One region of the Aliivibrio sp. 1S128 genome, then DNA from elsewhere that is predicted to be linked to it. Evidence: predicted binding sites of a transcription regulator. Region 1 holds the regulator's gene; each other region holds the start of a gene.
The links. Region 1 encodes CRP, which controls carbon source genes, mostly activating them, when cyclic AMP is high. Its sites were predicted from a motif close to TGTGANNNNNNTCACA; they were not measured.

Region 1 (4,818 bases):
CGGTACGGGTGATTTAATCAATGCGGATAATGACCTTCTTACCATTGGTTCTGGTGGTTATTTTGCTCGCTCTGCAGCGACTGCATTACTAGAAAACACTGATTTAGATGCACGTGAAATTGCCACAAAAGCATTGACGATTGCGGGCGATATTGATGTCTACACTAACCATAATCATACCATTGAAGAACTGAACGTTTAACGATAAATAATAAGGAATACCCATGTCTGAGATGACTCCTCGTGAAATCGTACACGAACTAGATAGCCATATTATTGGTCAAGATAAAGCAAAACGTTCAGTGGCAATCGCACTGCGTAACCGCTGGCGTCGTATGCAACTTAACCCTGAGTTGCGTGCTGAAGTAACCCCAAAAAATATTTTAATGATCGGACCAACGGGTGTTGGTAAAACCGAAATTGCCCGTCGTTTAGCTAAATTAGCAAACGCGCCTTTCATAAAAGTAGAAGCCACAAAATTCACCGAAGTGGGTTACGTAGGCAAAGAAGTCGACAGCATTATTCGTGACTTAACTGACGTGGCAATAAAAATGACACATCAGCAAGCGGTAGAAAAAGTAAAATTCCGTGCTGAAGAACAAGCTGAAGATCGTATTCTCGATATTTTATTACCACCGGCTCGTGATGCATGGGGTAAAAATGAAGAAAGCGATAATGACTCAGGCACTCGCCAATCTTTCCGTAAAAAATTACGTGAAGGTAAGCTAGATGACAAAGAAATCGAAGTGGATGTTGCGGCTCCTCAAGTTGGCGTAGAAATCATGGCTCCTCCTGGTATGGAAGAGATGACAAACCAACTTCAAGGTATGTTCCAAAATCTATCTGGTGGTGAAACAACTAAAAAGCGTAAGATGAAAATTAAAGATGCGCTTAAAGCCCTATCTGAAGAAGAAGGCGCTAAATTAGTTAACCCTGAAGAATTAAAAGAACAAGCGATTTTCAACGTAGAAAACCACGGTATCGTCTTTATTGATGAGATAGATAAAATCTGTAAAGGGTCTAACTCCCAGTCTGGTGACGTATCTCGTGAAGGTGTGCAACGTGACCTACTTCCATTAGTTGAAGGCAGCACAGTAAGCACTAAGCACGGTATGGTAAAAACAGATCACATGTTATTTATCACTTCAGGTGCATTCCAAATGGCTAAGCCATCGGACCTTATCCCTGAACTACAAGGTCGCTTACCAATTCGTGTTGAACTTGAAGCATTAACTGCGAATGATTTTAAACGTATTCTTACCGAACCAAATGCATCGTTAACAGAGCAATACATCGCTTTATTAGCAACAGAAAATGTTAATCTTGAGTTTACTGAAGATGGCATTACTCGTATTGCAGAATCCGCATTCCAAGTAAATGAAAGCACAGAAAACATTGGCGCACGTCGTCTGCACACCGTGATGGAACGCCTAATGGAAGAGATCTCTTATGACGCATCCGAAAAAGATGGCGAGAGCCTAACGGTAGATGCCGCTTACGTAACATCTCGCTTAGGTGATCTGATTGCTAATGAAGATCTAAGTCGTTTCATTCTATAATTGACGACGAATACTAATTCCAGTAATTATCTGTTCATTATTACTGGTTAAACAATAGTTAAAAATAAAGCCTCATACATCAAAATGTATGAGGCTTTTTCTTTGGAAAAAATAATCTAAGCAATCACTTCCCAAGAATGTGTCATCTCAATGCCTTCACCTAGCATTAAACACACAGAACAATATTTCTGTAATGAATCAGCAGTGACTCGCTCAACCACCTTAGGATCGAGATTATCTCCACTCACTTCAAAGTGAATGTTAATATGAGTAAACAACTTCGGCGCGGTTTCACGACGATCACTTGATAGCTTTGCAACGCAACCAAGTACGGCTTGATTTGCTGATTTTAGACCATCAACAACATCAACAGAACTGCATCCACCGGCAGCCATTAACACTAATTCCATTGGGCTTGGTGCTTTTTCTCCACCATTACCATCCATTACAACAGAGTGACCAGATTGAGATTGACCTAAGAAAGTAAATCCATCAATCCATTTAACTTCAGCGTTCATAAAAGCCTCTTTACTACATAAAAGGAAAACTCGTGATCCATTTCACGAAACTGTGCCCTTGGTCGCACATTTCATACGATCAAAGTCAAGAAATCAACGGCGAAACAGGGTATGATTTTATCAATTATCCCAACGAACATGCAGCCTTGTTCCGATAACCATATTGTATAGGCCAAACTGATATTTGGCTCAGTTATTTTAAAATGGACATCGCCTACTTGGCAAACGCAGAGGAAGTATAAAAGTATGGTTCTAGGTAAACCTCAGACAGACCCAACATTAGAGTGGTTCTTATCTCATTGTCACATTCATAAGTACCCATCAAAAAGTACTTTGATTCACGCGGGTGAAAAAGCTGAGACTCTTTACTACATCGTAAAAGGTTCTGTTGCTGTACTAATTAAAGATGAAGAAGGAAAGGAAATGATCCTTTCTTACCTAAACCAAGGTGACTTCATTGGTGAACTTGGCTTGTTTGAAGAAGGTCAAGAACGTTCAGCATGGGTTCGTGCAAAAAGCCCTTGTGAAGTTGCTGAGATTTCATTTAAGAAATTCCGTCAACTTATCCAAGTAAATCCAGATATTCTGATGCGTCTTTCTGCTCAAATGGCAACTCGTCTACAAATCACTAGCCAAAAAGTGGGTGATTTAGCATTCTTAGACGTTACAGGCCGTATCGCTCAGACTCTACTGAATCTAGCTAAACAACCAGATGCGATGACTCACCCAGATGGCATGCAAATTAAGATCACTCGTCAAGAGATCGGTCAAATTGTAGGTTGTTCACGTGAAACTGTTGGCCGTATCTTGAAGATGCTTGAAGAGCAAAACTTGATCTCTGCACACGGTAAAACAATTGTAGTTTACGGTACTCGTTAATTTAACGCTTATCTTAAACGAATAAAAACGCAGCCCTTGAGCTGCGTTTTTTTATGCCTAAATTTTAGAATTAACTGTCTGTGCTTTCAAAAATTTTATCAGCAGATGCAGCGACAAATCCTGTATATATCTTCCCACTTGGCAACGTATATCGCTTAGCAAACTCATAAAATCCACCAGGAATTTCAAACTCACCCTCCGTAAAATTCACTTTCACTTTATCCGCCATTGTTGATGACTGTTCTAAGTAAACCTCAGGAGAGCCTTTCACTTCACCACCCACTTCGTTCATTGCAAAACCTGCATCACGTAAGTGTTGGTTCACATCAACCACTTCAGAGAACGCTTCAAGCTGATTAACGTAAACCGTAAAGTGATTAGCGCCATAACCATGAGCCGCTAACCAAGAAGCGTACTCACTTTCCTTCGCTAATACTTGATAGTCTTCGAAACTTAATGTCCAAGGCCTACCGGAAGAAAGAAAATCACTGGTGGCAAAATAGTGGGCTGGTACTTGTTCAACCAAGCCATGAATAATGTCCTGTATTTCAGGTGATAACTCTTCTACTAATAATTCACTAATAAAAACGAGTGGCGCATTAGGATCTGGGTGCTCAAAATGCTGCGCTTTCAGTTTTTTAGCTTCAAAGTCATAAATCTCACACGCTTTATAGCCTATTGCTAAAAATGGTGCAGCAAGAGTCTGTAATCCAACTTTAGGTAAATTAAACGTACGTAGCGCAATATGATCGTTAATCAGTTCATCGTTATTAGACAGTAATTGATGCACCTTCCCAGCAGATGGGGATAAGCGCGCAATATAATCTTTCCACAATGACGAAAATAAAGAATTTACATTATTCATGTTTATCGCCTCTTATAGAGTTAAACCCGGAGAGAGTTGTGCAGGTATTTCACATGCATCGCCTTCCATTGATGCCATTGGATATGCACAGTAATCCGCTGCGTAATACGCACTTGGTTTCATATTGCCAGAGGCACCCGGACCACCAAATGGCGCGTCACCACTTGCTCCCGTCAATTGACGGTTACGATTTACAATACCAGCACGAATATGCTCTACAAAATATTCCCACTCACTGTCATCCGTGGAAACAAGGCCTGCCGATAATCCATAACAAGTGTCATTAGCAAGCTTTACGGCTTCTTCTAATGTCTCGTAACGCACCACTTGCAGTAATGGTCCAAAGTATTCTTCATCTGGTAATTCAGCAACGTTAGTCGCGTCAATAATACCCGGTGAAACAAAGGCATGACCTAAGCTTTTGGCTTCAAGTAAAGACTCTCCACCCAAAGCTTGTAAATTCTTCTGAGCATTGAGAATAAACTCTGCTGCTGCGACTGATATTTGCGATCCCATAAACGGAGCGTTATCAGCAAACGGTTGGTCAACAACGATGCTTTTTGCCACCTCAACAAGGCGAACTAACAACTCATCGCCTGCTTTTCCAATAGGGACATATAAGCGACGCGCACACGTACAACGTTGACCCGCACTAATGAATGCCGATTGAATAATGGTGTAAACTGCCGCTTCTTGGTCGCCAAAATCTTTTGAAATAACCATCGGATTATTACCGCCCATTTCTAGAGCCAGCATTTTTCCGGTGTCTCCTGAAAATTGGCGATGCAGGATATGTCCAGTATTCGCACTACCGGTAAATAACAGGCCATCAATACCTTTAGCTCCCGCTAGCGCTTCACCCGTTGAACGAGCACCTTGTACTAGGTTAATCACACCATTTGGCAAGCCTGCTTGTTGCCATAATTTCATGACGACTTCACTGGTCCATGGCGTTTGCTCTGAGGGTTTTAGCACGACAGTATTACCTGCTAGCAGT
Region 2 (4,818 bases), 260 kb from region 1:
GGTTGAACTTGATAAGAATTGAGTTAGTGATGCCTTCTTCGATACCACGAGCAAGAATCTTAGTGTTTGTAACGAATAGATCGTCACCAACTAGTTGAATCTTGTCACCTAGAAGTTCAGTTTGGTGCTTGAAGCCAGCCCAATCTGATTCGTCTAGACCATCTTCGATAGAAACGATTGGGAATTGCTCAACAAGACCAGCTAGGTAATGGTTGAATTCTTCAGCAGTAAATTTCTTACCTTCGCCTTTAAGGTCGTAGATACCGTCTTCTTTGTTGTAGAACTCAGAAGCAGCACAGTCCATAGCAAGAGTAACGTCTTTGCCTAGCTCGTAACCAGCAGCTGCAACAGCTTCTGCGATAACTTCTAGCGCTTCTGCGTTAGATTTAAGGTTAGGAGCGAAACCACCTTCATCACCAACTGCAGTGCTGTAGCCTTTAGACTTAAGAACTTTAGCTAGGTTGTGGAATACTTCTGCGCCGATGCGTAGAGCTTCTTTAAGCGTTTTAGCGCCAACAGGTTGAATCATGAATTCTTGGATATCAACGTTGTTATCAGCGTGCTCGCCACCGTTGATGATGTTCATCATTGGTAGAGGCATAGAGAATACGCCTGGAGTGCCGTTTAGTTCAGCAATGTGAGCGTAAAGAGGCATAGATTTAGCAGCAGCAGCAGCTTTAGCATTCGCTAGAGAAACAGCAAGGATTGCGTTCGCGCCAAATTTTGCTTTGTTTTCTGTACCATCTAAATCGATCATGATTTGGTCGATTTCAGCTTGGTTTTTCGCGTCTTTGCCGATTAGAGCTTCTGCGATTGGGCCATTTACAGCTGCGATAGCTTTAAGAACACCTTTACCTAGGAAACGAGATTTGTCGCCGTCACGTAGCTCAAGAGCTTCACGAGAACCTGTAGATGCGCCAGATGGAGCAGCAGCCATACCTACAAAACCACTTTCTAGGTGAACTTCAGCTTCAACTGTTGGGTTACCACGAGAATCGATGATTTCACGACCTAGAACTTTAACGATCTTAGACATTGTGTTTCCTCTATTTTCTTTAATTTAAAAGCTAAAAATAGCTGCTGCAACATTGAGCAGCTATCCGTAAATCCTATTACTTTTCGAATTCACCGCGAGCATTTTGGCCTGCTGCTTTAACAAAACCTTCAAATAATGGATGACCATCACGAGGTGTTGATGTGAATTCTGGGTGGAATTGAGCAGCCACAAACCACGGGTGGTTAGGAAGTTCAATGATTTCCACAAGCTTCTTATCAGCTGATAGACCAGAAATTTTAAGACCGGCTTTTTCAAGCTGAGGAAGTAAATTGTTATTTACTTCATAACGGTGACGATGACGCTCTTCAACAGTAGCGTTACCGTAAAGCTCACGAGCTTTAGAGCCTTTTGCAAGGTGACATAGCTGAGAACCAAGACGCATTGTGCCGCCTAAATCTGATGTCTCAGTACGCTCTTCTACTTTACCATCGCCATCAATCCACTCAGTGATTAGACCAACAACAGGGAATTTCGTGTCTTTAGAGAATTCAGAAGAGTGAGCCCCTTCCATATTAGCAACGTTACGCGCATATTCAATAAGCGCAACTTGCATACCCAGACAGATCCCTAAATATGGTACTTCATTTTCACGAGCGTATTGAGCAGCAAGGATCTTACCTTCAATACCACGGTCACCAAAACCACCAGGAACTAGAATTGCATCTAGACCTTCTAGGATTTCAGTACCTTTAGACTCAACATCTTGCGAGTCTATATATTTAATAGTGACGCTCAAACGGTTTTTCAAGCCCGCATGTTTTAATGCTTCGTTTACTGACTTGTAAGCATCTGGTAATTCAATGTACTTACCAACCATACCGATAGTAACTTCACCAGTCGGGTTAGCTTCTTCATAGATTACTTGTTCCCACTCTGAAAGATCAGCTTCAGGTGCTGTAATACCAAAGCGTTGACATACTAATTCATCAGTACCTTGCGCTCGGATCAATTGTGGGATTTTGTAGATTGAATCTACGTCTTTCATTGAGATAACTGCTTTTTCTTGTACATTACAGAAAAGAGCAATTTTCTTACGTTCGTTTGCTGGAATAACACGATCAGAACGACAAACTAAGATATCTGGTTGGATACCAATAGACAATAGCTCTTTTACTGAGTGTTGAGTCGGCTTAGTTTTAAGCTCGCCTGCAGCGCCTAAGTAAGGTACAAGAGTTAGGTGCATAAACATTGTATGTTCACGGCCTATCTCAACAGCAAGTTGACGAATCGCTTCCATGAATGGCAGAGATTCGATATCACCGACTGTACCACCAACTTCAACGAGTGCGATATCATGGCCTTCAGCGCCAGAGATAACACGTTCTTTAATCGCATTCGTAATATGAGGGATAACTTGGATTGTTGCACCTAAGTAATCACCACGACGCTCTTTACGTAGAACGTCTGCGTATACTCGACCGGCTGTAAAGTTATTACGTTTAGTCATTTTGGTGCGGATGAAGCGCTCGTAGTGACCTAAATCTAGATCAGTTTCTGCGCCGTCTTCCGTGACGAATACTTCACCGTGTTGAGTTGGGCTCATTGTGCCCGGATCAACGTTGATGTATGGGTCAAGCTTCATCATAGTGACTTTTAAGCCACGAGCTTCAAGAATAGCTGCTAATGATGCTGCTGCAATACCTTTACCTAGTGAGGATACAACCCCGCCAGTTACAAAAATGTAATTCGTCGTCATACGTTACCTGAAATTGGTGTAATGAGGAATAAAATGGATATTATCTGGACGGGAAATGAATATACCAGAACCGCTTTATGGCCACAACGTGAAAAGTATCACAGTTAATTGATTTATTTTTTGCTCCAAATCAATTCCGCTCACTTCGCTTCACATTTTCCCACTCAAAGTCTAGTTCATTTAAATCACATTGTTGTATTTTTTTATTCTTTTTGGCGACGTTCGCTTCAATTTGGCGAAAACGACGCTCAAATTTATCATTTGCTTTACACAATGCTTGCTCAGGATTTTTTCCTAAATGACGAGAAAAATTTACAGTAGCAAAAAGTAAATCGCCCAATTCTTCTTCAAGCTTCTTTTCATCCCTTGGTATTTTGAATGCTTCTTCAAGTACCTCAGCAACCTCTTCATTGACCTTATCGGCGACAGGTTGTAGCTGATCCCAATCAAAACCGACCTTTGCACATTGTTTTTGGATTTTATTGGCTCTCAATAAGCCAGGTAATGCCGCAGGAATTGAATCTAAAATACTTTTTTGAGAAGGGACATTATCTTCTAATAATTCTTTATCTAGACGCTCTTTTTGCTTCACTTTATCCCAATTGGCCGTAATTTCTTCTTCTGATAAAAAAGTTTCATCTCCAAAAACATGAGGATGACGACGAACCAATTTTTCATTTAAGGTATCGACGACATCACTAAAATCAAATAATTGCTCTTCTTTAGCCATTTGAGCATAGAAGATAACTTGGAATAGTAAATCCCCTAATTCTTCCTTTAAATTGATCCAGTCCTTCTTATGAATAGCGTCCACCACTTCATACGTCTCTTCTATGGTGTGTGGAATAATAGAATCAAAGGTTTGCTTTCGATCCCACGGACAACCAGATTCTTTGTCACGTAGTTGCGTCATAATTGAGAGCAATTGTTCAATATTATTTGAGCTTGTCATAGGTTTACCTTTGATTAAAAACAAAAAAAGCGATAACCATTATAGTCATCGCTTTTTCAAAATTCATATACCTTATGTTAAGGCTGCTTATCTTTTCACTTCACAAAGCTTAGCCTAATAAGCTCATTGCCATATTTGGCGCTTGTTTCGCTTGAGCAAAAATTGAAGAGCTTGATTGGCTTAAAATTTGATTTTTCGTTAAGTTCGTTGTCTCTTTTGCAAAATCAGTGTCTTTAATCTGACTGTTTGAATCAGTAATATTTTCATTGATGTTCGTTAGGTTTTTAATTGCACTTTCGAAACGATTTTGGAAAGCACCTAAATCAGCACGATTGCTATCAACAAATTCCAGAGCGGCATCAATCACGTCAATTGAACGCTGAGCGCCACCAACGGTTGTCAAATCCATAGAAGCAACAGTATCATCTGATTCTCCACCCATTTTCAATTCGTTTGCTAGAGAGCCATTGAATTCTAATGGTGAAGAGATGGTTTCGCCTGACATGAATACTTGAAGCACACCGTCTTCAGTAACAGAAGCGCTTAACTCATTTGTTTGACCATTAATGTAAGTCGCTAACTCTTCGATATCATCACCCGCTTTTGCTGTAATGTTGATCTTTTGTTCGTTACCTATTTTATCGTTATAAGTCACATTGAATTGTGTATTTTCTTTGTCTACAGTCCAATTAATGTCGCGGCCTTCTTCTGAAAAGTAAGATTTACCACCCATTGTTGATTCATCAGCACGCATGCTGTTTAGCGTCATTGCCACTGCTTCACCTGAATCAGCACCAATTTGGAAAGATTTTGTGCCAAACTCACCGTTAATTAAACGAGTACCACCAAAAGAAGTTGTTTCAGCAATACGGTTCAGCTCATCAGTCAGTGAACTCGCTTCTTCTTGCATTGCTTGGCGATCCGCGTCGGTATTTGAGCCATTTGACGATTGCAGCGATAAGTCACGTAAACGTTGAAGTACGTTGGTCGTTTCTTTCATTGCGCCTTCAGCTGTTTGTGCAATTGACATACCATCATTGGCATTGCGAACAGCAACGTCCAAACCACGAGTTTGTGCTGTCATACGATTTGAAATTTGCAGACCAGAAGCAT
Region 3 (4,818 bases), on a different contig from region 1:
ACATTCCTTTTGCTATTTCCGATCAAAGTGCCGAGCAAGAAAACCCAGTGCTATTGGCTTTTATGAATTTAATGGCGTTGCCTGAAAATCGTTGTGGTTTATCAGAGTTATTAAGTTTGTTGGAAGTTCCTGCCGTCATGTCTCGTTTTAAATTTAATGCCGAGCAGTTTGAAATAGTAAAACGATGGGCAGAAGAAACCGGTATTCGCTGGGGATTGGATAACAGCACCTCCGCGCATTTTGATCTTCCTGAACATAATCAAAACTCATGGCTATTTGGTATTCAGAGAATGTTGCTTGGTTATGCGATGGAGCAAGACGCGGGCTTATTTGAAGGCATGGCGAGCTACGAACAAGTGCAAGGCATGAATGCCGAAATCGCAGGTAACTTAGCGCACTTTATTGATCAGCTTTTGACTTATCAGATCATCCTAGGCCAAGCGCAAACAATTAATGCATGGCGCACCATTATTAACCAACTAATGGACGATTTTTTACTTGTCGAATTAGAAGGTGAGCTGGTCGTTAAAAGCATTCGAGATCAATTGCAAAAACTGGAAGAAAATTTAGAAGATGCGGGCTTTGAAGCGCCAATTTCAGCGGCAATTATTAATAATTACCTGAAAAATAATTTGTCAGGTGGCAAAGCAAGTCAACGATTCTTAGCCGGACAAGTTAATTTCTGTACCTTGATGCCGATGCGTTCAATTCCATTTGATGTGGTCTGTTTACTTGGTATGACGGATGGGTCTTATCCGCGAACCATGCCAGTTGAAGGTTTCGATTTAATGCAGAAACGCATGAAACCGGGTGATCGTTCTCGTCGAGATGATGATAGATATCTGTTTTTAGAAGCACTGCAATCGGCGAATAAAGCGTTTTATCTCAGCTATATAGGTCGCTCTATTCGAGATAACACAGAAAAAGCCCCTTCTGTTTTGGTGAGTGAACTGCTTGAGTATTGTCAGCAAAGTTATTGTCTAGATGGCGATAGTGAGCTGAACCCTGAAGAGTCAGCTAAACGCTTAGTTAAAAAATTAACAATAGAACATCCTTTGGTTCCTTATAGCCAACAGAGTTTTGTGGGTGATAACACCAGTTATGCCAGTGAATGGCTGCCAACCGCAAAACTAGAAGGCCAAGCCGCGCCAGAATTCCAAACTGAACCTTTAGTGTTTGCACCAGAATCAAAAGAGCTTGAATTAACCGAACTACAACGCTTTTGGCGCTTGCCTGTAGCCTATTTCTTTAACCGTGGTTTAAAAGTATTTTTTGAAACGGTAGAGAGTCGAGTTGAAGATGATGAACCGTTTTCTATTGATGGTCGTACTGGTTATGGAATGAAATCAGAATTGCTAGAAGAGTTATTGGCCTATGATGATCCTAACCAAGTATCTCAACTAAGTCGTGAGTTTTATCAGCAACAAAAAGCGCAAGGAAAATTACCTATTGGTAGCTTTGGTGAGATCGCGGCAGACAAAGAAGTGAACACGGTAAAAGAGTTAGTGGCTCATATTCAGCCATTAACGACATCGCCATTAGAAGATCAAGAAGTGCGTTTACGCTTTACTTTTCCTCATGGTGAAATGGAATTACAAGGCTGGCTAAAACAGCGTTATAAAGAAGGAATGCTACGTTATCGTGGTGGTAAAATTCGTTCTCATGAAGTTTTAGCTACGTGGATTGATCATCTTTGTTTGTGTGCGATGAAGCAACAACAGTTTACTCACCTGTTTGGCACCGATGCGATTTATCATTTTGAGCCAATTGAAACAGAAAAAGCGTATCAACATTTAGAGGTTATATTGAGCCTTTATATTTCTGGTAACTGTGCGCCATTGCCTTATTTACCAAAAGCCGCGTTGGCTGGACTAGAAGCACACATAGATAAAAAAGGTGTGTGGAATGACGATGAAGAAACACATGAAAAAGCACTGAAAAAAATGGCAGATGAATACAGTGGAACTCGTTACGCGGGTGAAAACAGCAATGATTATGTCATGCGTATGTGGCCTGAGTGGAATGACGAATTAGGTCAGACTATTTTTGATAACGCGAAAAACGTTTTACATGATGCCTTGTTACACAGTGAGAAAGAAAAACTGTAATTTAAAACAAAGCAATGCTTAAGAAAGAAGGTATTGAAGAAGAAGCACGGAAGAAAAGAGTAGGGTGGCCGCCAGTAAATCATTTTTAGTGTAGGGCGTTCGCTGTACGGCCACAGGTCAGAGGTTGACCGAATCCTTTAATACAAATGCACATTTAATGAGCTTTTTGTAAGTGCGCTGAGTGTAACAAAGCATAAAAAGTGAACCGTGAGAAAGATCTCACATTGGTCGCTTTATTAATTTTATTATCGTTGTTCCTAATGAACTACGATATGGGTCACACAAATAGTCTGTAAAAACAGAGTGTTGATGATAAATAAAAATGGTGATGTTCGATGACGACAATCGCAGCTCCAAATCAATTGAATGCAATGACGTTTCCTTTACATGGGACACGTTTAATTGAAGCTTCCGCAGGTACAGGTAAAACCTTTACCATTGCCAGTTTATATCTACGTTTACTATTAGGGCATGGTGATGAGAACAGTCGCCATAGTGAAGAATTAACCGTAGATAAAATACTGGTAGTGACTTTTACGGAAGCGGCAACCGCAGAATTAAGAGAACGTATTCGAGCTAAGATCCATGATGCCCGTTTAGCGTTTGCTCGTGCTGTGCATAAAAGTGATTATAAGAGTGGCGATCCCGTTATTGACCCGCTATTAGCGGCTATTTCTGATCATAAGTCGGCAGCACACGTATTATTGAATGCTGAACGCAGTATGGATGAAGCCTCAATCTTTACCATTCATGGCTTTTGTCAGCGCATGCTAACCCAAAATGCCTTTGAATCGGGTGCCCAGTTCGAAAGTGAATTTGTTACCGACCAAGCCAAATTAATGCACCAAGTGGCCGCAGATTTTTGGCGTCGTAGTTTTTATCATCTGCCAAAAATGGTGGCTGAAAGTGTTTACGATTGCTGGCCAAGCCCTTCTGCATTATTAGGTGATATGGGCAATAGTCTTACTGGTGTCCCAAAGCATTTAACGGTTGAGCCATTAGAAAACTCACTAGAAGAGTTCTGTCAGCAGGGTATTGCACGAATCGATGAATTAAAGCAGCAATGGTCGTCACATTGTGCTGATTTTGAAGCTTTGATCTCGGGTTCGGGCGTAGATAAACGCAGCTACACTAAAAAGAATTTACCAAATTGGTTAGAGCAAGTGTCAGTATGGGCAAGTAACCCAACGACTTCGCTGCAAATTCATGACAAATTAGAAAAATTTTCTCAATCGTTATTAATTGATAAGACCAAAAAAGGCGAAGCACCAGAACACGCAGTATTTAAATTAATTGATGGCTTTTTAGCGCAGCCATTAGAAATAAAACAGCCATTGTTATCTTTAGCTATTCATCGCTGTCGAGAAACCTTACAGCAAGCAAAAGAGCAGAAGAACTGGTTATCGTTTGATGACTTGCTGACTCAGTTGTCGGCTGCAACCGAAAATCAAGAGAACGCTTTACTGCTAGAAAAGATCCGCGAGCAATACCCAATTGCTTTGATTGATGAATTCCAAGATACCGATCCACTTCAATATTCTATTTTTAATACCATCTATCAAGATCAATCACAGTGTGGTTTGTTCATGATTGGCGATCCAAAGCAGGCTATTTATGCTTTCCGTGGCGCAGATATATTTACGTATATTCAGGCACGTCGCCAAGTGGCAGATCACTACACTCTTGATACTAACTGGCGATCAACTGCCGATATGGTGTCGTCAGTAAACCGTATTTTTGAGCATGGTAAACAACCGTTTTTATACGATGATGATATTCCGTTTTATCCGGTGAAATATAATCCGATTAATGCGGAACAAAAATCGTGGTCGTTAGATAATCAAACTCAGCCTGCAATGACGTTTTGGTTACAAGAAAGCAAAGATGGTAACCCGATAAACAAAGGCAATTACCAACGAGTAATGGCGGAATCGACGGCGGCGCAAATTCAAACCATTTTGACCGGATCTCAACAAGGGTCTGCGCACCTAAAAAATGGAGAGAAAAAAGAAGCGATTAAAGCTGGGAATATTGCCGTACTGGTTCGTACTGGTAAAGAAGGGAAATTGGTTCGAGAAGCATTATCAAAACAGGGTATCGCCAGTGTTTATTTGTCGAACCGAGACAGTGTGTTTTCTTCTCCTTTAGCTAAAGACATTTTGCGTTTATTGCAGGCTGCAATGACGCCAACGGATGCACGAGCGGTACGTTCTGCATTAGCCTCGTCTTTGTTTGCTTATACGGCCGATCAACTGCATCAATTTAATGTTGATGAAATGCAGTGGGAATTAGCCGTTAATGAGTTCCGTGCCTACCGTAAGCATTGGTTACAACGTGGCATCATGCCTATGTTGCATCAAATTATTACTCAACAAGGTATTTCAGAGCGTTTATTGGCTGAAAATGGCGGTGAACGTCATTTAACTGATTTACTTCATATTGGTGAATTATTACAACAAACAAGCCAAACCCTCGACAGTGATTATGGATTGTTGCGTTGGTTATCTGATGCGATTTCTGAACCTAATGGCGATGCTGAAGAGCAAACGGTACGTTTAGAATCTGAGCGTAACTTGGTGCAGATCGTGACGATTCATAAATCAAAAGGGTTGGAATACGATCTCGTCTTTTTGCCTTTTGTTTGCTCCTATCGAGCCGTGGATAAAAAAGGCGAAGTTAGTTTTTATGATGAAGACAATCGTTATTCTGT

Region 2: A6E03_RS01935 (CTP synthase) is a predicted target of CRP. The motif match lies at 2,841-2,856, and genes of this name have one in related genera.
Region 3: recB (exodeoxyribonuclease V subunit beta) is a predicted target of CRP. The motif match lies at 2,315-2,330, and genes of this name have one in related genera.

Annotation. Positions count from the first base shown of each region.
Region 1 covers NZ_MAJV01000003.1:280,819-285,636, forward strand. Annotated here, with positions in the region: gene hslV (ATP-dependent protease subunit HslV) at 1-202, shown strand, start outside; gene hslU (HslU--HslV peptidase ATPase subunit) at 225-1,559, shown strand; gene A6E03_RS03110 (OsmC family protein) at 1,676-2,077, opposite strand; gene crp (cAMP-activated global transcriptional regulator CRP) at 2,324-2,956, shown strand; gene A6E03_RS03120 (DUF1338 domain-containing protein) at 3,027-3,821, opposite strand; gene astD (succinylglutamate-semialdehyde dehydrogenase) at 3,834-4,818, opposite strand, start outside.
Region 2 covers NZ_MAJV01000003.1:20,594-25,411, forward strand. Annotated here, with positions in the region: gene eno (phosphopyruvate hydratase) at 1-1,036, opposite strand, end outside; gene A6E03_RS01935 (CTP synthase) at 1,113-2,753, opposite strand; gene mazG (nucleoside triphosphate pyrophosphohydrolase) at 2,884-3,705, opposite strand; gene A6E03_RS01945 (flagellin) at 3,815-4,818, opposite strand, start outside.
Region 3 covers NZ_MAJV01000110.1:57,782-62,599, reverse strand. Annotated here, with positions in the region: gene recC (exodeoxyribonuclease V subunit gamma) at 1-2,108, shown strand, start outside; gene recB (exodeoxyribonuclease V subunit beta) at 2,444-4,818, shown strand, end outside.